DNA from 3 places in the Streptomyces sp. NPDC037288 genome. Region 3 is predicted to be linked to each of the others. Evidence: predicted binding sites of a transcription regulator. Region 3 holds the regulator's gene; each other region holds the start of a gene.
What was found. The regulator HrcA, encoded in region 3, represses chaperone genes, less so after heat shock. The targets are predictions, from matches to a motif close to TTNGCACTCNGNNNNNCNGAGTGCNAA.
Positions count from the first base shown of each region.

Region 1: a site for HrcA is predicted at 3,179-3,205, ahead of groL (chaperonin GroEL). Genes of this name have one in related genera too.
Region 2: a site for HrcA is predicted at 3,469-3,495, ahead of groES (co-chaperone GroES). Genes of this name have one in related genera too.

Region 1 covers NZ_JBVJVY010000024.1:3,798-11,519, forward strand. The annotation lists gene ACZ7GZ_RS25070 (MFS transporter) at 58-1,404, shown strand; gene groL (chaperonin GroEL) at 1,429-3,051, opposite strand; gene ACZ7GZ_RS25080 (cold-shock protein) at 3,376-3,582, opposite strand; gene ACZ7GZ_RS25085 (MoaD/ThiS family protein) at 4,013-4,288, opposite strand; gene thrC (threonine synthase) at 4,285-5,568, opposite strand; SAM riboswitch class I at 5,586-5,733, opposite strand; gene ACZ7GZ_RS25095 (glucosyl-3-phosphoglycerate synthase) at 5,893-6,837, shown strand; gene ACZ7GZ_RS25100 (alpha,alpha-trehalose-phosphate synthase (UDP-forming)) at 6,927-7,722, shown strand, end outside.
Region 2 covers NZ_JBVJVY010000008.1:195,516-203,237, reverse strand. The annotation lists gene ACZ7GZ_RS12910 (SDR family NAD(P)-dependent oxidoreductase) at 1-425, shown strand, start outside; gene ACZ7GZ_RS12905 (ester cyclase) at 501-1,208, shown strand; gene groL (chaperonin GroEL) at 1,266-2,891, opposite strand; gene groES (co-chaperone GroES) at 3,014-3,322, opposite strand; gene ACZ7GZ_RS12890 (polysaccharide deacetylase family protein) at 3,621-4,424, opposite strand; gene ACZ7GZ_RS12885 (polysaccharide deacetylase family protein) at 4,715-5,626, opposite strand; gene ACZ7GZ_RS12880 (class I SAM-dependent methyltransferase) at 5,717-6,901, shown strand; gene ACZ7GZ_RS12875 (RNA polymerase sigma factor) at 6,898-7,722, opposite strand, start outside.
Region 3 covers NZ_JBVJVY010000001.1:323,499-331,220, forward strand. The annotation lists gene ACZ7GZ_RS01570 (hypothetical protein) at 1-258, opposite strand, end outside; gene ACZ7GZ_RS01575 (VOC family protein) at 355-747, opposite strand; gene ACZ7GZ_RS01580 (16S rRNA (uracil(1498)-N(3))-methyltransferase) at 765-1,517, opposite strand; gene ACZ7GZ_RS01585 (nitronate monooxygenase) at 1,514-2,590, opposite strand; gene dnaJ (molecular chaperone DnaJ) at 2,837-3,973, opposite strand; gene hrcA (heat-inducible transcriptional repressor HrcA) at 3,974-4,990, opposite strand; gene ACZ7GZ_RS01600 (MBL fold metallo-hydrolase) at 5,155-5,877, shown strand; gene ACZ7GZ_RS01605 (DUF3097 domain-containing protein) at 5,912-6,784, shown strand; gene hemW (radical SAM family heme chaperone HemW) at 6,871-7,722, opposite strand, start outside.

The sequences.
Region 1 (7,722 bases), on a different contig from region 3:
CGATATCAAGTATCTTGACATCGAGATTACCGCGACGGTGGGAAACGGGGGCTGGCCATGCGACGGGCCGGAAACGGCAAGGACGGCGGGGACGGGCTGATAGCGCAGCTGCGACGGCCACCGGGCGGGCGGGACGCGCGGACCATGCTGCTCGCGCAGTGCGTGGACCGGACCGGAACGGGTGTGTGGGCCGCGGCCTGCGTCCTCTACTTCACCTACGTGAGCGGGCTGGACGCGCGCCGGCTCGGGCTGCTGCTGGGGGTGGGCGCGGTCGCGGGGATCGCCGGGTCGCCGCTCGCCGGGCGGGCCGCCGAACGGCTTCCCGTGCGGGGTCTGCTGATCGGCTGTCACCTGCTGCGCCTGGGCACGATGGTCCTGCTGCTGGTCGCCGACGACCTCGCCACCCTGCTGCCCGTGGTCGCCCTCACCAGTCTGGCGGAGCGAGCGGCCAAGACACTGGAGATGCTCTTCGCCACCCGGGTCGCGGGTGAGCGGCGAGCCACCTACCAGGCGCTGTTCCGCAGCGTGGCGAACGCCGGATACGCCGTCGGTGCGGGCATCGCCGCGCTCGGCCTCGCCGTGGGCACCCCGAACGCCTACCGCGCGCTGATCCTGGCCAACGCGCTGTCCTACCTCGTGGCCGCCGCGCTGGTCTGGCGGACCCGGGAACCGGCCGGCCAGGGCCTGATCGTGGCGCACGGCGACGGCAGCACACCCGCCCCCGACCCGACCCCCGCCCGCAGCCCCTGGCGGGATCCCGGCTACCTGCTCTTCGTCCTCCTCGACATCCCGATGAACCTGGACGACTCCGTTCTCAGCGTCGGGCTGCCGCTGTGGCTGGTGCACCACACCAGCGCGCCGCACGCGGTCGTCCCCGCGTTCCTGGTGGTCAACACCGTGCTCGTGGTGGTCCTGCAACTGCGGGTCTCGGCACGGGCCGAAGGCGCGCGCCGGGCGGCCGCGGCAGTGGGCTGGTACGGCATGACGCTGCTCGCCGGCTGCCTCGTGCTGGCGACCGCCACCGGTGGCGGGGCCTGGTCCGCCTCGCTCGCCATGCTGGCCGCCGCGATGCTGGTCACCCTGGCCGAACTGCTGCGCTCCGTGAGTTCCTGGGAGCTGGCGGTCGTCCTGGCGCCACCGCGCGCCCGTGCTTCCTATCTGGGCGTGGCCGGGATGGCGCAGTCGGTGCAGAAGTCGGTGGGGCCCCTGCTGCTGACCGGTGCGGTGATGACGGCCGGTCCCGCGGGCTGGCTGGCGCTCGGTGCCGCCGTCACCGGGCTGAGTGTGGTGCAGCGTCAGGCCAGCCTGCGGCGCCTGACGGCCCTCACCGCGCCCGCCACCGGCTCCCGGACACGCCCGAGGGCGGCACCCCCTGCCACTGACAGGGAGTGCCGCCCTCGGTAAAGGACGTGATCAACCAGGGGTCGATCAGAAGTCCATGTCACCGCCCGGCATGCCGCCGCCGGCCGGCGCGGCGGCCTTCTCCGGCTTGTCGGCGATGACGGCCTCGGTGGTGAGGAACAGCGCGGCGATGGAGGCGGCGTTCTGCAGCGCGGAACGGGTCACCTTCGCCGGGTCGATGATGCCCTCGGCGACCAGGTCGACGTACTCGCCGGTCGCGGCGTTCAGGCCGTGGCCCGGGGTCAGGTTGCGCACCTTCTCCACCACGACACCGCCCTCGAGGCCGGCGTTGACGGCGATCTGCTTCAGCGGGGCCTCGAGCGCGATGCGCACGGCGTTGGCGCCGGTCGCCTCGTCACCCTCGAGCTCCAGCTTCTCGAAGACCTGGGAGGCCTGCAGCAGGGCCACGCCACCACCGGCGACGATGCCCTCCTCGACGGCCGCCTTGGCGTTGCGGACGGCGTCCTCGATGCGGTGCTTGCGCTCCTTGAGCTCCACCTCGGTGGCGGCACCGGCCTTGATGACCGCGACACCGCCGGCGAGCTTCGCCAGGCGCTCCTGCAGCTTCTCGCGGTCGTAGTCCGAGTCGCTGTTCTCGATCTCGGCGCGGATCTGGTTCACGCGGCCGTTGACCTGCTCGGAGGAGCCGGCACCGTCGACGATGGTGGTCTCGTCCTTGGTGATGACGACCTTGCGGGCGCGGCCCAGGAGGTCCAGGGTCGCGTTCTCCAGCTTGAGGCCGACCTCCTCGGAGATGACCTCGCCGCCCGTGAGGATGGCGATGTCGCCGAGCATGGCCTTGCGGCGGTCGCCGAAGCCCGGGGCCTTGACGGCGACGGACTTGAAGGTGCCGCGGATCTTGTTGACGACCAGGGTCGACAGGGCCTCGCCCTCGACGTCCTCGGCGATGATCAGCAGCGGCTTGCCCGACTGCATGACCTTCTCCAGGAGCGGGAGCAGGTCCTTGACGGAGCCGATCTTGGAGTTGGCGATGAGGATGTACGGGTCCTCGAGCGACGCCTCCATGCGCTCCATGTCGGTCGCGAAGTAGGCGGAGATGTAGCCCTTGTCGAAGCGCATACCCTCGGTGAGCTCGAGCTCCAGGCCGAAGGTGTTGCTCTCCTCGACGGTGATGACGCCTTCCTTGCCGACCTTGTCCATGGCCTCGGCGATCAGCTCGCCGATCTGGGTGTCGGCGGCGGAGATGGACGCGGTGGAGGCGATCTGCTCCTTGGTCTCGACGTCCTTCGCCTGCTCCAGCAGGGCGCCGGAGACGGCCTCGACGGCCTTCTCGATGCCGCGCTTCAGGGCCATCGGGTTGGCACCGGCGGCGACGTTGCGCAGACCCTCCTTGACCAGGGCCTGGGCGAGCACGGTCGCGGTGGTCGTACCGTCACCGGCGACGTCGTCCGTCTTCTTGGCGACTTCCTTGACCAGCTCGGCGCCGATCTTCTCGTACGGGTCCTCGAGCTCGATCTCCTTGGCGATGGAGACACCATCGTTGGTGATCGTGGGGGCGCCCCACTTCTTCTCGAGGACGACGTTGCGGCCCTTGGGGCCGAGCGTCACCTTGACGGCGTCCGCGAGCTGGTTCATGCCGCGCTCGAGGCCGCGCCGCGCCTCCTCGTCGAACGCGATGATCTTGGCCATGTGAAGTGGTCCCTCCAGGACTGGGGGTGATTCCTTCGGACCGCGCCCGCGCCCGCGACGGACGGCTCGCCGGCCCCGTGGTTCCTTGCCCCACTTGGCCTGCGGGCCTCACCGACCCGGTCCTTCTTTGTCACTCTCACCTTCAGAGTGCTAACGCCAATGATTAGCACTCGGCACCTCCGAGTGCAAGCGCCCCGGGCATGCCGCGGGGGGCGCTCAGCCCCGCGCGAACAAGGGCGCCGGGCATGACGAAGGGCCCGTACCCCAGGAGGTACGGGCCCTTCGAAGACGAACGTAGAACGTCGCTGTCAGTCGACGCGTGCTTCAGCTGGTCGCCAGCCGGACCATGTCCGCCTGCGGGCCCTTCTGGCCCTGCGAGATCTCGAAGTCGACCCGCTGTCCCTCTTCCAGGGTGCGGTAACCGTCCATCTGGATCGCGCTGTAGTGGACGAAAACATCCGCACCACCGTCGACCGCGATGAAGCCGTACCCCTTCTCCGCGTTGAACCACTTGACGGTGCCCTGAGCCATGCCTAACTCCCCTATTACTGGCCCTTGCACAGATCCACACTTCGCGGACCCGGGTCAGACCTCACCCCCCATTGGTCGGGGGCGTGCGCCGGAACGCGTCGACCGCGGCTGAATGTATCTGTCCAACTGCCGTCTGCAACAGGTCAATCGGACGAGAATTCTGGACGCGAACGGTCCGGAATGTGGTGAGAATTCACCTGACTTCGGGGCAAGTCGGGCCCCGCAAAGGTTACAAAAGCCGCATAAAAGCCCCGCACTTTGGCTGCATCTTGCGGGGTGTGCGGCATGAAATCCAGGGCTTACGCCCTGACGCCGTGCCCAGGTTCCCCAACTGTACCGCGCTCAATCACGCAGAATTGCCCCCTCCGCTTCTCTCACGGAGGAGGCAATTCCATGAACAATGAGTAACTGGGGTTACCCAAGGTAACGATCAGCCGCCGGCGACCGCCGGAATGATGGACACACCGGCGCCGTCCGGGGTGGCGGTCTCGAGGCCCTGCTCGAAGCGGACGTCGTCGTCGTTGACGTAGACGTTCACGAACCGGCGCAGCTTGCCCTGGTCGTCCAGGACACGGGCGGCGATCCCCGTGTGGTTCTTCTCCAGGTCCTCGATGACCTCGGCGAGGGTCGCGCCCTCGGCGGCGACCTCGGCCTGGCCGCCGGTGTAGGTGCGCAGGATGGTGGGGATGCGAACGGTCACGCTCATGCGAGGCCAGCCTCTCGGAAGGAGTCCAGGGTCGGGCGGATGGTGGCGGTGAGGCCGGTCCCGGCCACCGCGTCGAGGGTCTTCAGGCCGTCACCCGTGTTGAGGACGACCGTGGTCTTCGTCGGATCCAGGACGCCGTCCTTGAGCAGCTTGCGGGTGACGCCGACGGTCACACCGCCCGCCGTCTCCGCGAAGATGCCCTCGGTGCGGGCCAGCAGCTTGATCGCGTCGACGACTTCCTCGTCCGTGACGTCCTCCACGGCACCGCCGGTGCGCCGGGCGATGTCCAGGACGTAGGGGCCGTCGGCCGGATTGCCGATGGCGAGGGACTTGGCGATGGTGTTCGGCTTCTGGGGCCGAACGACGTCGTGGCCGGCCTTGAAGGCGGTCGACACCGGCGAGCAGCCCTCGGCCTGCGCGCCGAAGATCCTGTACGGCTTGTCCTCCACCAGACCCAGCTTGATCAGCTCCTGCAGACCCTTGTCGATCTTCGTGAGCTGGGAACCGGAGGCGATCGGGATCACGATCTGGTCGGGCAGCCGCCAGCCGAGCTGCTCACAGACCTCGTACGCGAGGGTCTTGGAGCCCTCCGCGTAGTACGGCCGCAGGTTGACGTTGACGAAGCCCCAGCCCTCGCCGGCCGGGTCGCCGATCAGCTCGGAGCAGAAGCGGTTCACGTCGTCGTAGTTGCCCTCGATGCCGACGAGCTCGCCGCCGTAGACCGCGGCCATGACGACCTTGCCCTGCTCCAGGTCGTGCGGGATGAACACGCAGGAGCGGAAGCCGGCCCGGGCGGCGGCGGCGCCGACGGCACCGGCGAGGTTGCCGGTGGAGGAGCAGCTCAGCGTCGTGAAGCCGAAGGCGCGGGCGGCCTCCAGGGCCTGGGCGACGACACGGTCCTTGAAGGAGTGCGTCGGGTTGCCGGAGTCGTCCTTCACGAACAGGCCGCCGGTGACGCCGAGTTCGGCGGCGAGGTTGTCGGCCCGGACGAGCTGGGTCCAGCCCGGGTTCAGGTTCGGCTTGTCGGCCACGTCGGCCGGGACGGGCAGCAGCGGCGCGTAACGCCAGATGTTCGCGGGACCGGCCTCGATACGGCGGCGCAGCTCTTCGGTGTCGTAGCCGGCGAAGTCGTAGGCGATCTCCAGCGGGCCGAAACACTCCTCGCAGGCGAACACCGGGCCGAGCGGCACGCGGTGACCGCACTCCCGACAGCTCAGGGCAGCGGCGGGACCGAGGTCGACGGTGGAACTGCTGGTGCTTGCAACTGTCTGCACAGCCATGGAGGCGAGGCCCTTTCTCCTCATCTTCCTCACGACGCATCTCGCCGTGAGACGGATTTGGCACCTTCCCTAGCCGGGAGCCTCGCCACGTCAACGTGACAAGAACCGACTGGAGGGTTGCCGGGGCTTCATCGGGCCGTGTCCCTCTGCCCCTCTGGATGAGCTGTATGCGGTTGTGGACGCCCATGACCCCCGACATGCGATGGTCATCGGCGTTGTTCAAGACTGTAACCGACGGCCAGGACAGTTGAGATAGTCGTCCGAACCGCGAGATGGATCACACGGCTCACCCGTGTGGTCACGAACAGTGAGGAGTCGCAGACCGTGCTGGAAGAAGTCGAGCGCTGGCTGTCCACCCGCTCCTGGTCCGTGACCGATCGCCCTCTCCACCGGATCCTGTCCGCCAAACAGCGCACGGGCCAGACGATCAGCGTCGTGCTGCCCGCGCTCAACGAGGAGGAGACGGTCGGCGACATCGTCGCGGTCATCCGTCACGACCTCGTGGAGCAGGTACCGCTCGTCGACGAGATCGTCGTCGTCGACTCCGGCTCCACCGACCGCACCTCCGAGGTCGCCGCCGCCGCGGGCGCCCGGGTCGTTCACCGCGACGAGATCCTGCCCCGCATCCCCGCCGTCCCCGGAAAGGGTGAAGTGCTGTGGCGCTCCCTGCTGGTGACCGGCGGGGACATCGTCTGCTTCATCGACGCCGACCTGAAGGAGTTCTCCTCCGACTTCGTCTCCGGAATCGTCGGCCCGCTGCTCACCGAGCCGGACGTGGACCTGGTCAAGGGCATGTACGACCGTCCGCTCGGCGGCGCCGCCGGGCAGGGCGGCCGGGTCACCGAGCTGATGGCCCGCCCACTGCTGAACATGCACTGGCCGCAGCTGGCCGGTTTCGTGCAGCCGCTCGGCGGGGAATACGCGGCCCGCCGTTCACTGCTGGAGCAGCTGCCGTTCCCCGTCGGCTACGGCGTGGAGCTGGGCATGCTGGTGGACGCGCTGCACCTGGCGGGTCTGGACGCGCTGGCCCAGGTCGACGTCGGGGTCCGCAGACACCGGCACCAGGACGGGCAGGCGCTGGGCCGGATGGCGGCGGCGATCTACCGGACGGCCCAGCTCCGGCTGGCCCGGGGGCATCTGATCCGGCCGTCGCTGACCCAGTTCGAGCGGGGCGAGGACGGCTTCGAGCCGCGCACCTACTCGGTGGACACGGAGGAACGGCCGCCGATGGTGGAGATCGCGGAGTACGCCGAACGCAAGGTGGCCTGAGGCCGGATGTGGCCTGTGTTCGTATACGGCCCCATCACGGCGCGTAGCCGTACGTTTGAGCGTTTCCGGGCCGGGCTAGGTTGAGGACCATGGCTTCCACGCAGGGTGCTGAGGTGCTGGTCGCGTCGAACCGCGGCCCGGTTTCGTACACGGTGGACGAGAGCGGCTCGCTGCACGCCAGGCGGGGCGGCGGCGGGCTGGTCTCGGGGCTGTCGGCCATCGGCGCGGACGCGGACTCGGTATGGGTGTGCGCCGCGCTCGGCGACGGCGACCGGGAGGCCGTACGGCGTGCGGACGGCGGGCTGCTGCCGGCCGGGGACACCGGCGGGCAGCGGGTGCGGATGCTCGACATCGACGCGGCCGTGCACGCGGACGCCTACAACGGCATCGCCAACTCGGTGCTCTGGTTCGTCCACCACATGCTGTACCAGACCCCGCTGGAGCCGGTCTTCGACACGGGGTTCCGGCGGCAGTGGGCGTCGTACGAGGCCTACAACCGGGCGTTCGCCGAGGCGCTGGCCCAGGAGGCGGCCGAGGGGGCGGCCGTGCTGGTGCAGGACTACCACCTGTGCCTGGTCCCCGGGATGCTCCGGGAACTCCGCCCCGACCTGCGGATCGGTCACTTCTCGCACACGCCGTGGGCGCCGCCGGAGTACTTCGCGCTGCTGCCGGACGACATCCGTGAGCAGTTGCTCAGGGGCATGCTCGGGGCGGACCGGGTGGCGTTCCTGACCCGGCGGTGGGCGGACGCGTTCCGGGACTGCGCGCAGGCGGCCCTGGAGTCCGGGATCCCCGCGGACACGCGGATCGGGGTGCACGGGCTGGGGGCGGACGGGGACTTCCTGCGCAAGCGCTCGCACGAGCCGGACGTCCAGGAGCGGATGG
Region 2 (7,722 bases), on a different contig from region 3:
TGACGTCGGCGGCGGCCGAGGCGATGCGCGAGCGGGGGCGGGGCGGGATCGTCAACGTCGCCTCCGTGGCCGCCTTCGTGCCGCGCGGCACCTACGGCGCCTCCAAGGCGTGGGTCGTGCAGTTCACCCAGGGCGCGGCCAAGGACCTGGCCGGCAGCGGCGTACGCCTGATGGCCCTGTGCCCCGGCTTCGTGCGCACCGAGTTCCACCAGCGGGCCGGGATGGGCACGGACAACATCCCGGGCTGGATGTGGCTGGACGCCGACAAGCTGGTCGCGGCGGCTCTGGCCGACCTGGCGCGCGGCAAGTCGCTGTCGGTCCCCGACCCGCGCTACAAGGCGCTGATGGGCCTGGTGAAGGTCACCCCACGCGGACTGATGGGCGGTATCTCCTCCCGGACGGGCCGCAAGTACGGGCCCCGGTAGCGAACGGGTGGCGCTGCCGTCCCGGTGGGAAAATGAGCGTGGCACACCGGGCCAGGGGGGCCGGGAGGCGGCGTCATGACCTTCGTACAGCTCATCGAGTGCAGGACGAGCCGGCTGGACGAGATGAACCGGCTGATGGACGACTGGGTCGCGCAGACCAAGGGGAAGCGGACGGCGACGCACGCGCTGGTCGGCAAGGACCGCTCGGACGCGTCGCACATCGTCGAAGTGGTGGAGTTCCCGTCGTACGCGGAGGCGATGCGGAACTCGAACCTCCCGGAGACCGACAGGATCTTCCAGGAGATGGTCGCGCTGTGCGACGAGATGCCGACGTTCACCGATCTGGACGTCGTGCGGGACGAGCGGCTGGCCGAGGACACCGTGCTCAGGTTCTTCGAGGAGCTCCAGAGCGCGGGCGAGCTGGCGCCGCTCAACAATCTGCTGGACGAGGACGTCCACAGCCACGACCCGGTGAACCCGCAGGACACCATCGGCCTGGACAACGTCCGCGCCGAGTACCGGATGTGGCGCGGCTCCTTCGACTTCACCTTCACGGTCGAGGACGTGCTCGCCGAGGGCGACCGGGCCTGCGCGCGGTGGATCTGGAACGCCACGCACAAAGGGGACTTCCTGGGGATCGCGCCCACGGGCAGGCGGGTCTCCATGACCGGAATGACACTCTTCCGCTTCACGGACCACGGCAAGATCGCCGAAACCTGGTGGCAGCACGACCAGCTGGGGCTGATGCAGCAACTGGGCGCACTGGACGAGTTGGAGCAGTAGACAGGGCGAAGGCCCGGCACCGTGACGGGTGCCGGGCCTTCGTCGGGAGCGCTTGGCTCAGTGGGCGTGGCCGTGGCCGTGGCCCGCGGCGGCCGGCTCTTCCTCTTCCTTCTTCTCGACGACCAGGGTCTCGGTCGTGAGCAGCAGGGAGGCGATGGAGGCGGCGTTCTCCAGGGCGGAGCGGGTGACCTTCACCGGGTCGATGACGCCGGCCTTGACCAGGTCGCCGTACTCGCCGGTGGCGGCGTTGTAGCCCTGCCCCTTCTCCAGGTCCTTGACCTTGGAGACGATGACGTAGCCCTCCTGGCCGGCGTTCTCGCCGATCCAGCGCAGCGGCTCGACCACGGCGTTGCGGACGACCGCGACACCGGTGGCCTCGTCGCCGGTCTTGTCGAGGTTGCCCTCGAGGACCTTGGAGGAGTGGACCAGGGCGGAGCCACCACCGGAGACGATGCCCTCCTCGACCGCGGCGCGGGTCGCGGAGATGGCGTCCTCCAGACGGTGCTTCTTCTCCTTCAGCTCCACCTCGGTGGCGGCGCCGACCTTGATCACGCACACGCCGCCGGCCAGCTTCGCGAGGCGCTCCTGGAGCTTCTCGCGGTCCCAGTCGGAGTCGGTGTTCTCGATCTCGGCCTTGATCTGCGCGACGCGGCCGGTGAGGTCCTCGGCCTTGCCGGCACCCTCGACGATCGTGGTGTCGTCCTTGGTGACCGTCACGCGGCGGGCGGAGCCGAGCACGTCCAGGCCGACCTGGTCGAGCTTGAGGCCGACCTCCTCGGAGATGACGGTGGCGCCGGTGAGGATCGCCATGTCCTGCAGCATCGCCTTGCGGCGGTCGCCGAAGCCAGGGGCCTTCACCGCGACGGCGTTGAAGGTGCCGCGGATCTTGTTGACGACCAGGGTCGACAGGGCCTCGCCCTCGACGTCCTCGGCGATGATCAGCAGCGGCTTGGAGGCGCCGGCCTGGATGACCTTCTCCAGCAGCGGCAGCAGGTCCTGGATGGAGCTGATCTTGCCCTGGTTGATGAGGATGTACGGGTCGTCGAGGACGGCCTCCATGCGCTCCTGGTCCGTCACGAAGTACGGCGACAGGTAGCCCTTGTCGAAGGCCATGCCCTCGGTGAAGTCCAGCTCCAGACCGAAGGTGTTGGACTCCTCGACGGTGATGACACCGTCCTTGCCGACCTTGTCCATCGCCTCGGCGATGAGCTCGCCGACCTGCTGGTCCTGGGCGGACAGCGCGGCGACGGCGGCGATGTCGGACTTCTCGTCGATCGGGCGGGCGGAAGCCAGCAGGTCGTCGGAGACGGCCTTGACGGCGGCGTCGATGCCCTTCTTCAGGGCGGCCGGGGAGGCACCGGCGGCGACGTTCTTCAGGCCCTCGCGCACCAGCGCCTGGGCGAGCACGGTGGCGGTGGTGGTGCCGTCACCCGCGATGTCGTTGGTCTTGGTCGCCACCTCCTTCACCAGCTGCGCGCCGAGGTTCTCGTACGGGTCCTCGATCTCGACCTCGCGGGCGATCGTGACACCGTCGTTGGTGATGGTGGGGGCACCGAACTTCTTGTCGATGACGACGTTGCGGCCCTTGGGGCCGATCGTCACCTTCACCGTGTCGGCCAGCTTGTTGACGCCGCGCTCAAGGGCGCGACGGGCGTCCTCGTCGAACTTCAGAATCTTCGCCATGACAGCGGAAGCCCTCTCGGAAATCTGTGGGAGTAAAGACAACTGCGCCCCGGGCGCCCGGCTTCGTTATCGGTCGCGGGGGCCAGGGGCGCAGCTCAGAAGCAAAGGTTTGCTCGAGGTGACTACTTCTCGATGATCGCGAGCACGTCGCGAGCCGAGAGGACGAGGTACTCCTCGCCGTTGTACTTCACCTCGGTGCCGCCGTACTTGCTGTACAGGACGACGTCGCCGACCTTGACGTCGAGCGGCAGACGCTCGCCGTTCTCGAAGCGGCCCGGGCCCACGGCGAGGACGGCGCCCTCCTGGGGCTTCTCCTTCGCGGTGTCCGGGATGACCAGGCCAGAGGCGGTGGTCTGCTCGGCGTCGAGCGGCTGGACCACGATGCGGTCCTCGAGCGGCTTGATGGCAACCTTGGAGCTGGTGGTCGTCACGATCCGACCTCCCCCTTCGGAGATCTCACGGGGTTAACTGTCTGAGGTGGCGACCAGGTCGATCCGTCGTCGCGGGTGCCGGACCTGCCCGTCGCTTTGTTGGCACTCTCCAGGGGGGAGTGCCAGAGCCGAGACTATGACTGCGGTTAGCACTCGGTCAAGCGGAGTGCCAATGCCGTGCGGCGCGTCGGCCGAAGATCCGTTCAGCGCCGGGGTCCTCGGTGGCCGGATTGCTCCGCCGTCCCCGGGGGCTCCCGCCCCCCGGACAGGCTGGTTTCCCGGCCTGCAGGCAGTCCTCCTACAGGTAGTCCTCCAGCCGGCCCACCGTCAGCCCCCGTTGCTGGACCCTGCGCACGGCCCGGGCGGTGCGGTCGCGCAGGCTGGGGCCCGTTGTCTCGTCCGGGCCGATCAGGATGATGTCGCCGGGGCGGAGGTGGTGTGCGCCGTGGGTGTAGACGAGGTCGTCCGGGGTCATGGCGGCGCGCCACAGGACGAGCGCGGAGATGCCGCAGTCGGACGCCGCGCGCAGGGTGGTGGTGTCGTACGAGCCGTACGGCGGGCGGAAGAGGCGGGGGCGCACCCCGAGCCGGGAGGCGAGCCTGTCCTGCTGGCCGCAGATCTCGGCGCGCTGGCCGGAGTAGGGCAGTCCGGACAGCGCGCGGTGGTCGAGGGTGTGGTTCTGGATGCCGGCGCCCAGCCGGCGCAGGCGGGCGAAGTGGCCGTAGCCGGGGCCGGCGACGCTGTCGGTGAGGAACATGCTGACGGGCAGCCGGAGTTCGCGGACCATGTCGACGAAACGGGGGTCCTTGTCGGCGCCGTCGTCGTAGGTGAGGAAGACGACCCGGTCGTGGGTGGGGACGTGGTCCATGACGCGGGGCAGGGCGCGGCCGGCGGTGTGCGGGGTGAGGGCGAGGGTGCGGGCGGTGGGGCGCGGCGGGCGGGCGAGGGGCTCGGTCAGGCCCCAGCGGCGGTAGGCCCGGTCGGGGGCGGGGCCGGGCGGGTGCACACCCTCGGCGGCCTTCATGCCGAGGCGCTCGATGGGGTCGACGGACTGGGCGCAGCCGGTGAGGAGGAGGACCGGGGCGAGGACCGCCGCGGTCAGCGCCCGTCCGGGGCGCCACCCGCAGCCCCCTCCTCCGCCCCCCGCCCGCGAACCACCGAGGGCCCCCTGCGCCCGCCCCACCCACGGCCCCCTGAACCCCGCCTTCCTGCAGACCGCCTGCGCGCCGCCGGGGCCGACCTCCCCGCACACCGGCCCCAGACCACCGGAACCCGCCGCCCCGCACACCGGCCCCAGACCACCGGAAGCCGCCGCCCCGCACGCCGCCCCAAGGCCACCGGAACCCGCCCTCCCGCACACCGCCCGGGGGCCCTCGGCGCTGCCGCCGTACCTCACAGGTAGTCCTCCAGGCGGGCTACGGCGTAGCCCTCGCGGGTGACCTTGTTCAGGAAGCGGCGCATGTCGTCGACCATCGTGCCGTTCCAGTCGGAGCGGCCACGGAAGTGGGTGAGGACGATGTCGCCGCGGCGCATCTTCTGGTCGTCCTCGCGGTACTCCCAGTGGTCGACGAAGACCTCCTCGTTCCAGATCGGCGCGTAGCGGATGCCGCAGGCCTTGGCGGCGCGCAGGGTGTCCTGGTCGTAGTCGCCGTAGGGCGGGCGGAAGACCGTCGGGCGCCTGCCGAACTGCTCCTCCATGATGTCCTGCATGCCGCAGATCTCGTCCCGCTGCTCCTCGTAGGACAGGCCCGGCAGATAGGGGTGGTGCAGGGTGTGGTTGTTGAGGGTGTGGCCGTAGGACTGCATCCTGCGGAAGTACCCGTAGTCGTCCTTGACCAGGTAGTTGCTGAGGAAGGCGGTGTACGGGATCTTCAGTTCCCGCATCATCCGCAGGAAGTCCGGGTCCTTCTCAGAACCGTCGTCGATCGTCAGGAAGACGATCTTCTGCCGGGTGGGGATCGTGGTGAAGACCGGAGGCAGCTCCCAGTCCTCCTGGTGGTCGACCTCGAATCCGGCCCGGGCGGTGATGTGCGGCTTCTTCGCGGGCGGGGGCGGCGGCGTCAGCGGGACCTCGTCCAGTCCCCAGCGCCGGGCGGCGGCGACCAGGCGGGCGTGTTCGGCGGCCTGGCGGGCCTGGGGACTCAGGGTGTGCGCGGGGCCGCCCTGGCCGGACGCGGGGCGGGCCGCGCCGGAGCCGGCACAGCCGGCGAGAAGGGCGGCACAGACCAGCGCGGCGGCTCCGCGGGCGAGGGCGGGACACCTGACCCGGATCTGATTTTTATCGTTTTGTACGATTAGTTGCATGGTGCCGGATCCTCCCAGGCCAGGGCACGGATCCCGGGCCGACACCGCCGCCGGAGGCGGACGATCCACCGACTGGCCCACAATGACCCGGTGAACGACCTCGCTCTGCTCCTCACCCCCGAAGGCCGTGCCCTCCTCGACGAGGTCCGCGACACCGCCCCGGCGGACGAACTCGCCGTCGCCACCCGGCTGCGCCGCGACCATCCCGCCGAGCTGGTGTCGGCCGCGCTCGGCCAGGCCCGGCTGCGGCAGCGGGCGGCGGCGAAGTTCGGGGCGGCGGACGCGGGGCGGATGTTCTTCACGCCGAACGGGGTCGAGCAGTCGACGCGGACCAGCGTGGCGACGTATCGCGCGGAGCGCTTCAAGGGCCTCGGCGTGACCTCCGTGGCCGACCTGTGCTGCGGGATCGGCGGGGACGCGATCGCGTTCGCCCGGGCGGGGATCCGGGTGCTCGCCGTGGACCGGGATCCGGTGACGGCCGCCGTGGCCCGGGCGAACGCCGAGGAACTGGGGCTGGGCGAGCTGATCGAGGTGCGCGAGGCGGACGTCACGGAGGTGGACACCGCCGGGTACGACGCGGTCTTCGTGGATCCGGCGCGCCGCGGGGGCCGCGGCAGGATCTTCGACCCGGAGGCCTACTCACCGCCGCTGTCCTGGGCGGTGGGAGCCGCCTCGACCGCCCCGACGGCCGCGCTGAAGATCGCCCCGGGTGTCCCCCACGAGGCCGTCCCCGCCGAGGCCGAGGCGGAGTGGATCTCCGACGGCGGTGATGTGAAGGAGGCGGTGCTGTGGTTCGGGACGGGAGCGCCGGGGGCGGTGCGCGCCACGCTGCTGCCCGGCCCGCGCACGCTGCTCGGCCGGGGCCTGCCCGATCCCGCGGTGCGCCCGGTGGGCCGGTACCTGTACGAACCGGACGGTGCCGTGATCCGCGCCCATCTGGTCGCCGAGGTGGCCGAACACCTGGACGGCGGGCTGATCGACCCGACGATCGCCTACGTCACCGCCGACGAGCCGCGGCACACGCCGTACGCCTCCGCCTACGAGATCACCGACCAACTCCCCTTCAACGTCAAGAAGTTGAAGGCCCTGCTGCGCGAGCGCGAGGTCGGCACGCTGACCGTGAAGAAGCGCGGGTCGGCGGTCGAGCCGGAGGAACTGCGCAAGAAGGTCAAGCCGCAGGGGCCGAACGCGGCGACGGTGTTCCTCACCCGGGTCGCCGGGGCGCCGACCATGCTCGTGGGCAGGCCCGCTCAGGACCTGGGCAGGCCCGGCTAGGACGGCACCTCGCCGGCCCGGCGCAGCAGCAGTTGCCGTTCCTTGTCGTTGCGCGCCAGGCCGGCCGCCCGCTCGAACTCCGCGCGGGCCTGAACCGTACGCCCGAGCCGGGCCAGCAGGTCGCCGCGGACGCTGGGCAGCAGGTGGTAGTCGCGCAGGGCGGGTTCGGCGGCCAGGGCGTCCACCAGTTTCAGGCCCTCGGCCGGGCCGTCGGCCATCGACACGGCGACCGCGCGGTTCAGCTCGACCACCGGGGACGGGGCACGGGCGGCCAGCAGGCCGTACAGGGTGGCGATGGTCCGCCAGTCGGTCTCCTCGTACGTGTGCGCGTGGGCGTGGCACGCGGCGATGGCCGCCTGGAGGGCGTAGGGGCCCGGGGCGCCGGTCGCCGTGGCGCCGGCCCGGTCGAGGGCCTGTACGCCGCGGGCGATGAGCCTGCGGTTCCAGCGGCGGCGGTTCTGGTCCTTGAGCAGGACCGGCTCGCCGTCCGGACCCGTGCGGGCGGCCGTGCGGGACGCCTGGAACTCCAGCAGCGCGGTCAGGCCGTGCACCTCCGGCTCCTCGGGCATCAGCGCGGACAGCACGCGGGCCAGGCGCAGCGCGTCCTCGCACAGGCCGGGGCGCAGCAGGTCGTCGCCGGCGGTCGCCGCGTACCCCTCGTTGAAGATCAGGTAGATGACGTCCAGGACGGAGCCGAGGCGCGCCTCGCGGTCGGGGCCGCAGGGCACCTCGAAGGCGACGTTCTTCTTCGCCAGGGTCCGTTTGGCGCGGACGACGCGCTGGGCGATCGTCGGCTCCGGGACGAGGTAGGCGCGGGCGAT
Region 3 (7,722 bases):
GGAGACGACGGTGCTCTCACGCGGCGAGGGTGACTTCCCCGTCGAGCCGCCCCCGTAGTTCCCGGTACAGGTGAGCCAACTGACGTCGACGTGCTGCTGCCTGAGCTTGGCGGTCGCGGTGGTGTCGGTGGTGTAGGCGGCGGAGGCGGAACTGAGATCGGTGGGCTGACACGCCACGACGGCCGCCCCGACCCCCACGGCCAGCCCAGCGGCGGCCACCACCCGCGCTCCGCGTCGTTTCCCTCTCAGAACCCCCATGCAGGGCAGCGTGCCACCGGCCCAGGCACCGGGGAAGACCGCATACGGCCACTCACCCGTTCGGGGAACCGCGCGAGCAACCCGGCGAAGCCCCCGTCAGCCGTGCAGCAGCAGCCACTGCTGGAGTTCGACGAGGTTGCCCTCCGGGTCCTTGAGGTGGGCCACGCGCATGCGGTCGGTCGTGGGGGCCGGGCCGTGCAGCAGGGTGGCGCCGCGGGAGGTGATCTGCGCGCAGTAGGCGTCCAGGTCGTCGACGCGCAGGACGACCAGGGAACGGTGACCGGTGGCGGTCTCGCCCAGCTCCTGCAGGACCTCGGCCATCATCGAGCGGTCCTGCAGCGCGATCCCCGCGGAGCCGGCGTGCGGGCTGAACTTCTCGTACGGGCCCTCGGTCGCCCCGGATTGCGGCCTGAGGCCCAGGACGTCGGCGTAGAAGTGGTAGCAGGCGGCGAAGTCGGTGACCAGGAGCCGGACTTGAGCGAGTTCCACGGTGTCCCCAGGCGGTGTCAGGACCAGCGGCCGGTGCGGCCCAGGAGCAGGGCCACGGCGGCGGTGCCGGCGGTGGATGTACGCAACACGGTAGGACCGAGCACGCAGGCCTTCGCACCCGCCTCCTCGAAGAGCGCCAACTCGTCGCGCGCCACGCCGCCTTCGGGGCCGACGACCAGCACGATCTCACCTTCGGCGGGGAGTTGGGCGGTGGCCAGCGGCTCGCTGACGTGCTCGAAGTCGGAGTGCAGCACGGCGGCGAAGTCGGCTTTGGCCAAAAGTGCGGCAACCTGCTTGGTGTTCGCCGCGTCCGCGACCTCGGGGAAGCGCAGCCGGCGGGACTGCTTGCCGGCCTCGCGCGCGGTGGCCCGCCACTTGGCGAGTGCCTTCAGACCCCGCTCGCCCTTCCACTGGGTGATGCAGCGGGCGGCCTGCCAGGGCACGATCGCGTCGACACCGGTCTCCGTCATGGTCTCGACGGCGAGTTCGCCCCGGTCGCCCTTGGGGAGCGCCTGGACGACGGTGATCCGGGGGCTGGGCTCCGGCTCCACCGGGAACTCGAACGGCTCGACCACCAGATGGTCCTTGCCCGACACACTGACGACGACCCCGGCCGCACCCCGGCCCCTGCCGTCCGTCAGCACCACGTGCTCGCCGGGCTGCAACCGTCGTACGGAGACCGCGTGCCGCCCCTCGGGACCCGTGACGTCGACGGCCGAGCCGGGGCCCACGCCCTCCAGCGAGTCGACGACGAACACCGGCGCGGTCATCGCAGGCCCCCCTTGGCCGACAACGCTGTCCGAGCGGCGTCGAGTTCCTCGGCCAGCACCTCCACCAGCCGCCCGGCCGGCAGCTCGCGGGCCATCCGGTGGCCCTGGCCCGCCCACAGCGCCATGCCCTGCGCGTCCCCGGCCTTGGCGGCGGCCTTGCGCAGCGGCGCGGTGAGATGGTGGAGCTCCGGGTAGGCGGCGGGGGCGTACGGGCCGTGCTCGCGCAGGAACCGGTTGACCAGGCCGCGGGCCGGCCTTCCGGAGAAGGCGCGGGTCAACCCGGTGCGCGCGAACAGGGGGTTGGTCAGCGCCTGCTTGTGCAGGGCGTGGGCGCCGGACTCGGGCGTGGCGAGAAAGGCGGTGCCCAGCTGGGCCGCGCTCGCGCCGGCCGCGAGGACGGCGGCGATCTGGCCGCCGCGCATGATGCCGCCGGCGGCGACGATCGGGATGCGCACGGCCTCGCGGATCTGCGCGACCAGCGAGAGCAGCCCGATGCCGGAGCCGTCGTTCTCGGGGAGGTCGCGGTGGCTTCCCTGGTGACCGCCGGCCTCCACGCCCTGCGCGATCACCGCGTCCGCACCGGCCTGTTCCACCACGCGGGCCTCCTCGGCGGTGGTGGCGGTGACCAGGGTGAGGGTGCCGGCCCGGCGCAGCTTGTCGAACACCTCCCGGCTCGGCACACCGAAGTGGAAGGAGACCACCGGCACCGGGTTGTCGAGGAGCACGGCGAGCTTGGCGTCGTATCCGTCGTCCCGGCCGCTGTCCGGGTCGCCCAGCTCGGTCTCGTACCAGGCGGCCTCGCCGGCCAGCTGGTGGGCGTAGACCTCTACGGCGCCCGACTCGGCATAGTCGGGCTGCGGCATGAACACGTTCACGCCGAAGGGGCGGCTCGTGAGCCCCCGCAGCTGCTTGATCTCCTGGTACATGCCGTCGGCGGTCTTGTATCCGGCGGCGAGGAACCCGAGGCCGCCGGCCTCGGAGACGGCGGCGACGAGCTGCGGGACGGAGACTCCGCCCGCCATGGGGGCCTGCACGATCGGGTGGGGGAAGAGATCGGTCAGCGCGGAGGACATGACCGCATGTTGTCACGTCCTTTGAACAAGTCCGAATCGGGGCGTCGCACGGCATAGGACAACGGCATAGGGGGTGCCGAAGCACCCCCTCGTCCCAGGTCGCAGCGCCCGTCGGCGGCATCCTCCAGCCGGCGTCAGCGGCCGTTGAACGCATCCTTCAACCGCGAGAACAACCCCTGCTGCCCCGGCTGACCGTGCCTGCCCGGGGGCCACCCCCCGGACCCCCGGCCGCCGCTCCAGCCGGCGTCAGCGGCCGTTGAACGCATCCTTCAACCGCGAGAACAACCCCTGCTGCCCCGGCTGGAACTGCCCCTGCGGACGCTCCTCGCCGCGTAGCTTGGCCAGCTCGCGCAGCAGTCGCTCCTGCTCGGGGTCCAGCTTGGTCGGGGTCTGCACCTCGACGTGCACGATCAGGTCACCCCGGCCGCCGCCGCGCAGATGCGTGACGCCCCGGTTGTGCAGCGGAATCGACTGGCCGGACTGGGTGCCGGGCCGGATGTCGACCTCCTCCATGCCGTCCAGTGTCTCCAGCGGCACCTTCGTACCGAGCGCGGCGGCCGTCATCGGGATCGTCACCGTGCAGTGCAGGTCGTCACCGCGCCGCTGGAACATCGGGTGCGGCAGCTCGTGGATCTCGACGTACAGGTCACCGGCGGGACCGCCGCCCGGCCCGACCTCGCCCTCGCCGGCGAGCTGGATCCGCGTGCCGTTGTCGACACCGGCCGGGATCTTCACCGTCAGCGTGCGGCGGGAGCGGACGCGGCCGTCGCCGGCGCACTCCGGGCACGGGGTGGGGACCACGGTGCCGAAACCCTGGCACTGCGGGCAGGGACGCGACGTCATGACCTGGCCCAGGAAGGACCGGGTGACCTGCGAGACCTCACCGCGGCCCCGGCACATGTCACACGTCTGGGCGGTCGTACCGGGCGCCGCGCCCTCGCCGTTGCAGGTGTTGCAGACGATCGCCGTGTCGACCTGGATGTCCTTGGTGGTCCCGAAGGCCGCCTCGTCCAGCTCGATGTCGATGCGGATCATCGCGTCCTGGCCGCGCCGGGTGCGCGAGCGCGGCCCGCGCTGCGACGCCGTACCGAAGAACGCGTCCATGATGTCGGAGAAGTTGCCGAAGCCACCGGCCCCGAAGCCGCCCGCACCGGCGCCGCCGGACTGGGAGAGCGGGTCGCCGCCGAGGTCGTAGACCTGCTTCTTCTGCGGGTCCGACAGCACCTCGTAAGCGGCGTTGATCTCCTTGAACCGCTCCTGGGTCTTCGGATCCGGGTTGACGTCCGGGTGCAGCTCGCGCGCGAGCCGACGGAACGCCTTCTTGATCTCATCCTGCGACGCGTCGCGGCGCACGCCGAGAACGGCGTAGTAGTCCGTGGCCACTTACGACTCCGCCAGGATCTGTCCGACGTACCGTGCCACTGCGCGTACCGCTCCCATCGTTCCCGGGTAGTCCATGCGGGTCGGTCCGACCACGCCGAGCTTGGCAACCGCCTCGCCGCCCGAACCGTAGCCCACCGACACCACCGAGGTGGAGTTGAGTCCCTCGTGGGCGTTCTCGTGCCCGATACGCACGGTCACGCCCGGATCCTTCGCCTCGCCGAGGAGCTTGAGGAGCACGACCTGCTCCTCCAGGGCCTCCAGGACGGGCCGGATCATGAGGGGAAAATCATGCCCGAAGCGGGTGAGATTGGCGGTGCCGCCGATCATCAACCGCTCCTCGTTCTCCTCGACGAGCGTCTCCAGGAGAGTGGAGAGCACCGTCGAGACCGTACCGCGGTCCTCGGCCTCGAAGGCCTCCGGAAGGTCCTCGACCAGCCTCGGCACGTCCGCGAACCGGCGGCCCGCGACCCGGCTGTTCAGCCGCGCGCGCAGGTCGGCGAGCGAGCTCTCGCCGAAGGGCGCCGGGCAGTCGACCATCCGCTGCTCGACCCGTCCGGTGTCCGTGATCAGCACGAGCATCACGCGCGCGGGAGCGAGCGAGAGCAGCTCCACGTGCCGGACGGTGGACCGGGTCAGGGACGGATACTGCACGACGGCGACCTGCCGGGTCAGCTGCGCGAGCAGCCGCACCGTGCGCGCCACGACGTCGTCGAGGTCGACGGCGCCCTCCAGGAAGTTCTGGATGGCCCGCCGCTCGGGCGCCGTCATGGGCTTGACGCCGGCGAGCTTGTCCACGAACAGCCGGTAGCCCTTGTCGGTGGGGATGCGCCCCGCGCTGGTGTGCGGCTGCGCGATGAACCCCTCGTCCTCCAGGGCCGCCATGTCGTTGCGGACGGTGGCCGGGGAGACCCCGAGGTTGTGCCGCTCGGTCAGGGCCTTCGACCCGACCGGCTCCTCGGTGCCGACGTAGTCCTGGACGATGGCGCGCAGCACCTGAAGCCTGCGTTCACTCAGCATTCGGCGCGCACCTCCAGCACGTCGTCCCCTCTGTTCCGCGGTTCGTCTGCCTGGCACTCTTCGCACGCGAGTGCCAGCGTTCCCGGGCCCAGTGTACGGCTGCCGGGTACACCCAGGGCAAGGTCGGTACGGTCGCGGCGGGCTCGTGCAGCTAGCGTCGCGGTATGACGGTGACTTGGGAAGAGCTGGGGTGGGAACGGCTGGCCGCCGGGGTCGGACGCCGCCGTCTCCCGGGCTGGGACTGTACGGTCGGGCTGGTCCTCGGAGCGGGTACGGCCCTCATGGTGGACGCCGGTTCCAGTCTGGCCGAGGGCGCGCGGCTGCGGGCCCAGGCCGAGGAGCTGACCGACGGCCGTGTGACCCATCTCGCGCTGACCCACCCCCATTTCGACCATGTCTTCGGGGCGGCGGCGATGGCGGGCGCGGACGTGTACGGCCCGGTGGGCCTGGACGCGGTCTTCGCGTACGAGCGCGAGGAGCTGCGCCTGGACGCGATCAGGAACGGGCTGCCGGTCACCGACGCCGACGAGGCGGTGGACGCGCTGCGCCCGCCCCGGCATCCGGTCTCCGGCGAGTGGACGCTGGACCTCGGGGACGGTCGCCAGGCGCTGCTGGCGAACGTGGGCCCGGGTCACACGGCGCACGACCTCGCGGTGCTCGTGCCGGGAGATCCCGAGGTGGTCTTCTGCGGCGACCTGGTCGAGGAGTCCGGCGAGCCCCAGGCGGGCCCGGACGCGGTCCCGTCCCGCTGGCCGGACGCGCTCGACCGGCTGCTCGCCCTGGGCGGTGAGGACGCGGCGTACGTGCCCGGTCACGGAGCGGTGGTGGACGCGGCGTTCGTGCGACGCCAGCGTGATCAACTGGCGGCGCGTTTCGGCGTGTCGTGAGTCATGGGGTACGGCTTCTCCTATCGTCATCCGAATGCGCCCACCCGTCTCCCGCCCCCGCCCTTCCCACGAGGGCCCTTCGGGCCCGCGCCCTCGTCCGTACTCCGCCGACCTGACCCCGCCGTGGAAGAAGCCGGAGCCCGCGCCGGAGGTAGCGGCGGAGCCGGGCCTGGTGGTGGAGGAGCCCGGCACCGGGTTCTGCGGGGCGGTGATCCGCTGCGAGGCGGGCACGGTGACGCTGGAGGACCGCTTCGGCAAGCACCGGGTGTTCCCCCTGGAGCCGCGGGGCTTCCTGCTGGAGGGCCGGGTGGTGACGCTCGTACGCCCCACGTCCGGTGGTCCGGTACGACCCACCCGTACCGCCTCCGGCTCGGTCGCCGTCCCCGGCGCCCGCGCCCGCGTGGCCCGCGCCGGCCGCATCTACGTCGAGGGCCGGCACGACGCCGAGCTGGTCGAGAAGGTGTGGGGTGACGACCTGCGCATCGAGGGCGTGGTGGTGGAGTACCTGGAGGGCGTGGACGACCTGCCGTCGATCGTGTCCTCCTTCGCGCCGGGTCCGGACGCGCGGCTGGGCGTCCTGGTGGACCACTTGGTGCCGGGCACGAAGGAATGGCGCATCGCCGAGTCGGTGACCGGCGCACACGCGTTGGTGGTGGGCCACCCGTACATCGACGTCTGGCAGGCGGTGAAGCCGGCCGTGCTGGGGATCGAGGCATGGCCGGCGGTGCCCAAGGGCCAGGACTGGAAGACGGGGGTGTGCCGGGCGCTCGGGTGGCCGTCGGAGAACACCGGGGCCGTGTGGCAGGCGATTCTGCGGCGGGTGGGGTCCTACAAGGACCTGGAGCCGGAGTTGCTGGGGCGGGTGGAGGAGCTGATCGACTTCGTCACGGGCAGCGGTGGGGCCTGAGGCTCAAGCTCCTCGAGGATCTTCACCAGGCCGGTGGTCACCGGCCGGTCGTTCGGAGGTCCGGGGCGCTTCGCCCGCCGGGGTGATCAGTCCACCAGGTCCCGCACCACCGCGTCCGCCAGCAACCGTCCCCGCAGCGTCAGCACGGCCCGCCCCTCCCCGTACGGCCCTTCCTGGAGGAGGCCCTCCCCCAGCGCCCGCCGGGACGCCGCGAGGCCCTCCTCCTCCAGCAGCGACAGCGGCACCCCCTCCCGCAGCCGCAGCTCCAGCAGGATGCGCTCCACCCGCCGGTCCTCGTCGGACAGCAGCTCCCGTCCGGCCCCCGGCGACTTCCCCGACGCAAGCGCCGCCGCGTACGCCCCCGGATGCTTGACGTTCCACCACCGCACCCCGCCGACGTGCGAGTGCGCCCCCGGACCGGCCCCCCACCAGTCCGCGCCGCGCCAGTACAGCTCGTTGTGCAGGCACCGGCCGGCCTCCGAGGTGGCCCAGTTGGAGACCTCGTACCAGTCGAAGCCCGCCTTGGAGAGGGTCTCCTCCGCGATCAGGTACCGGTCCGCGTGGACGTCGTCGTCGGTCATCGGGACCTCGCCCCGGCGGATCCGGCGGGCCAGTTGCGTACCCTCCTCGACGATGAGCGCGTAGGCGCTGACGTGGTCCGGCCCGGCCCCGATCGCCGCGTCCAGCGAGGCCCGCCAGTCGTCGTCGCTCTCGCCGGGGGTGCCGTAGATCAGGTCCAGGTTGACGTGCTCGAAGCCCGCCGCCCGGGCCTCCGCGACGCACGCCTCGGGGCGGCCGGGGGTGTGCGTACGGTCGAGCACGCGCAGCACATGCTTCCGCGCGCTCTGCATGCCGAAGGAGATCCGGTTGAAGCCGCCCTCGCGGAGCGCGGCGAGGTACGCGGGGTCGACCGACTCGGGGTTCGCCTCGGTCGTGAT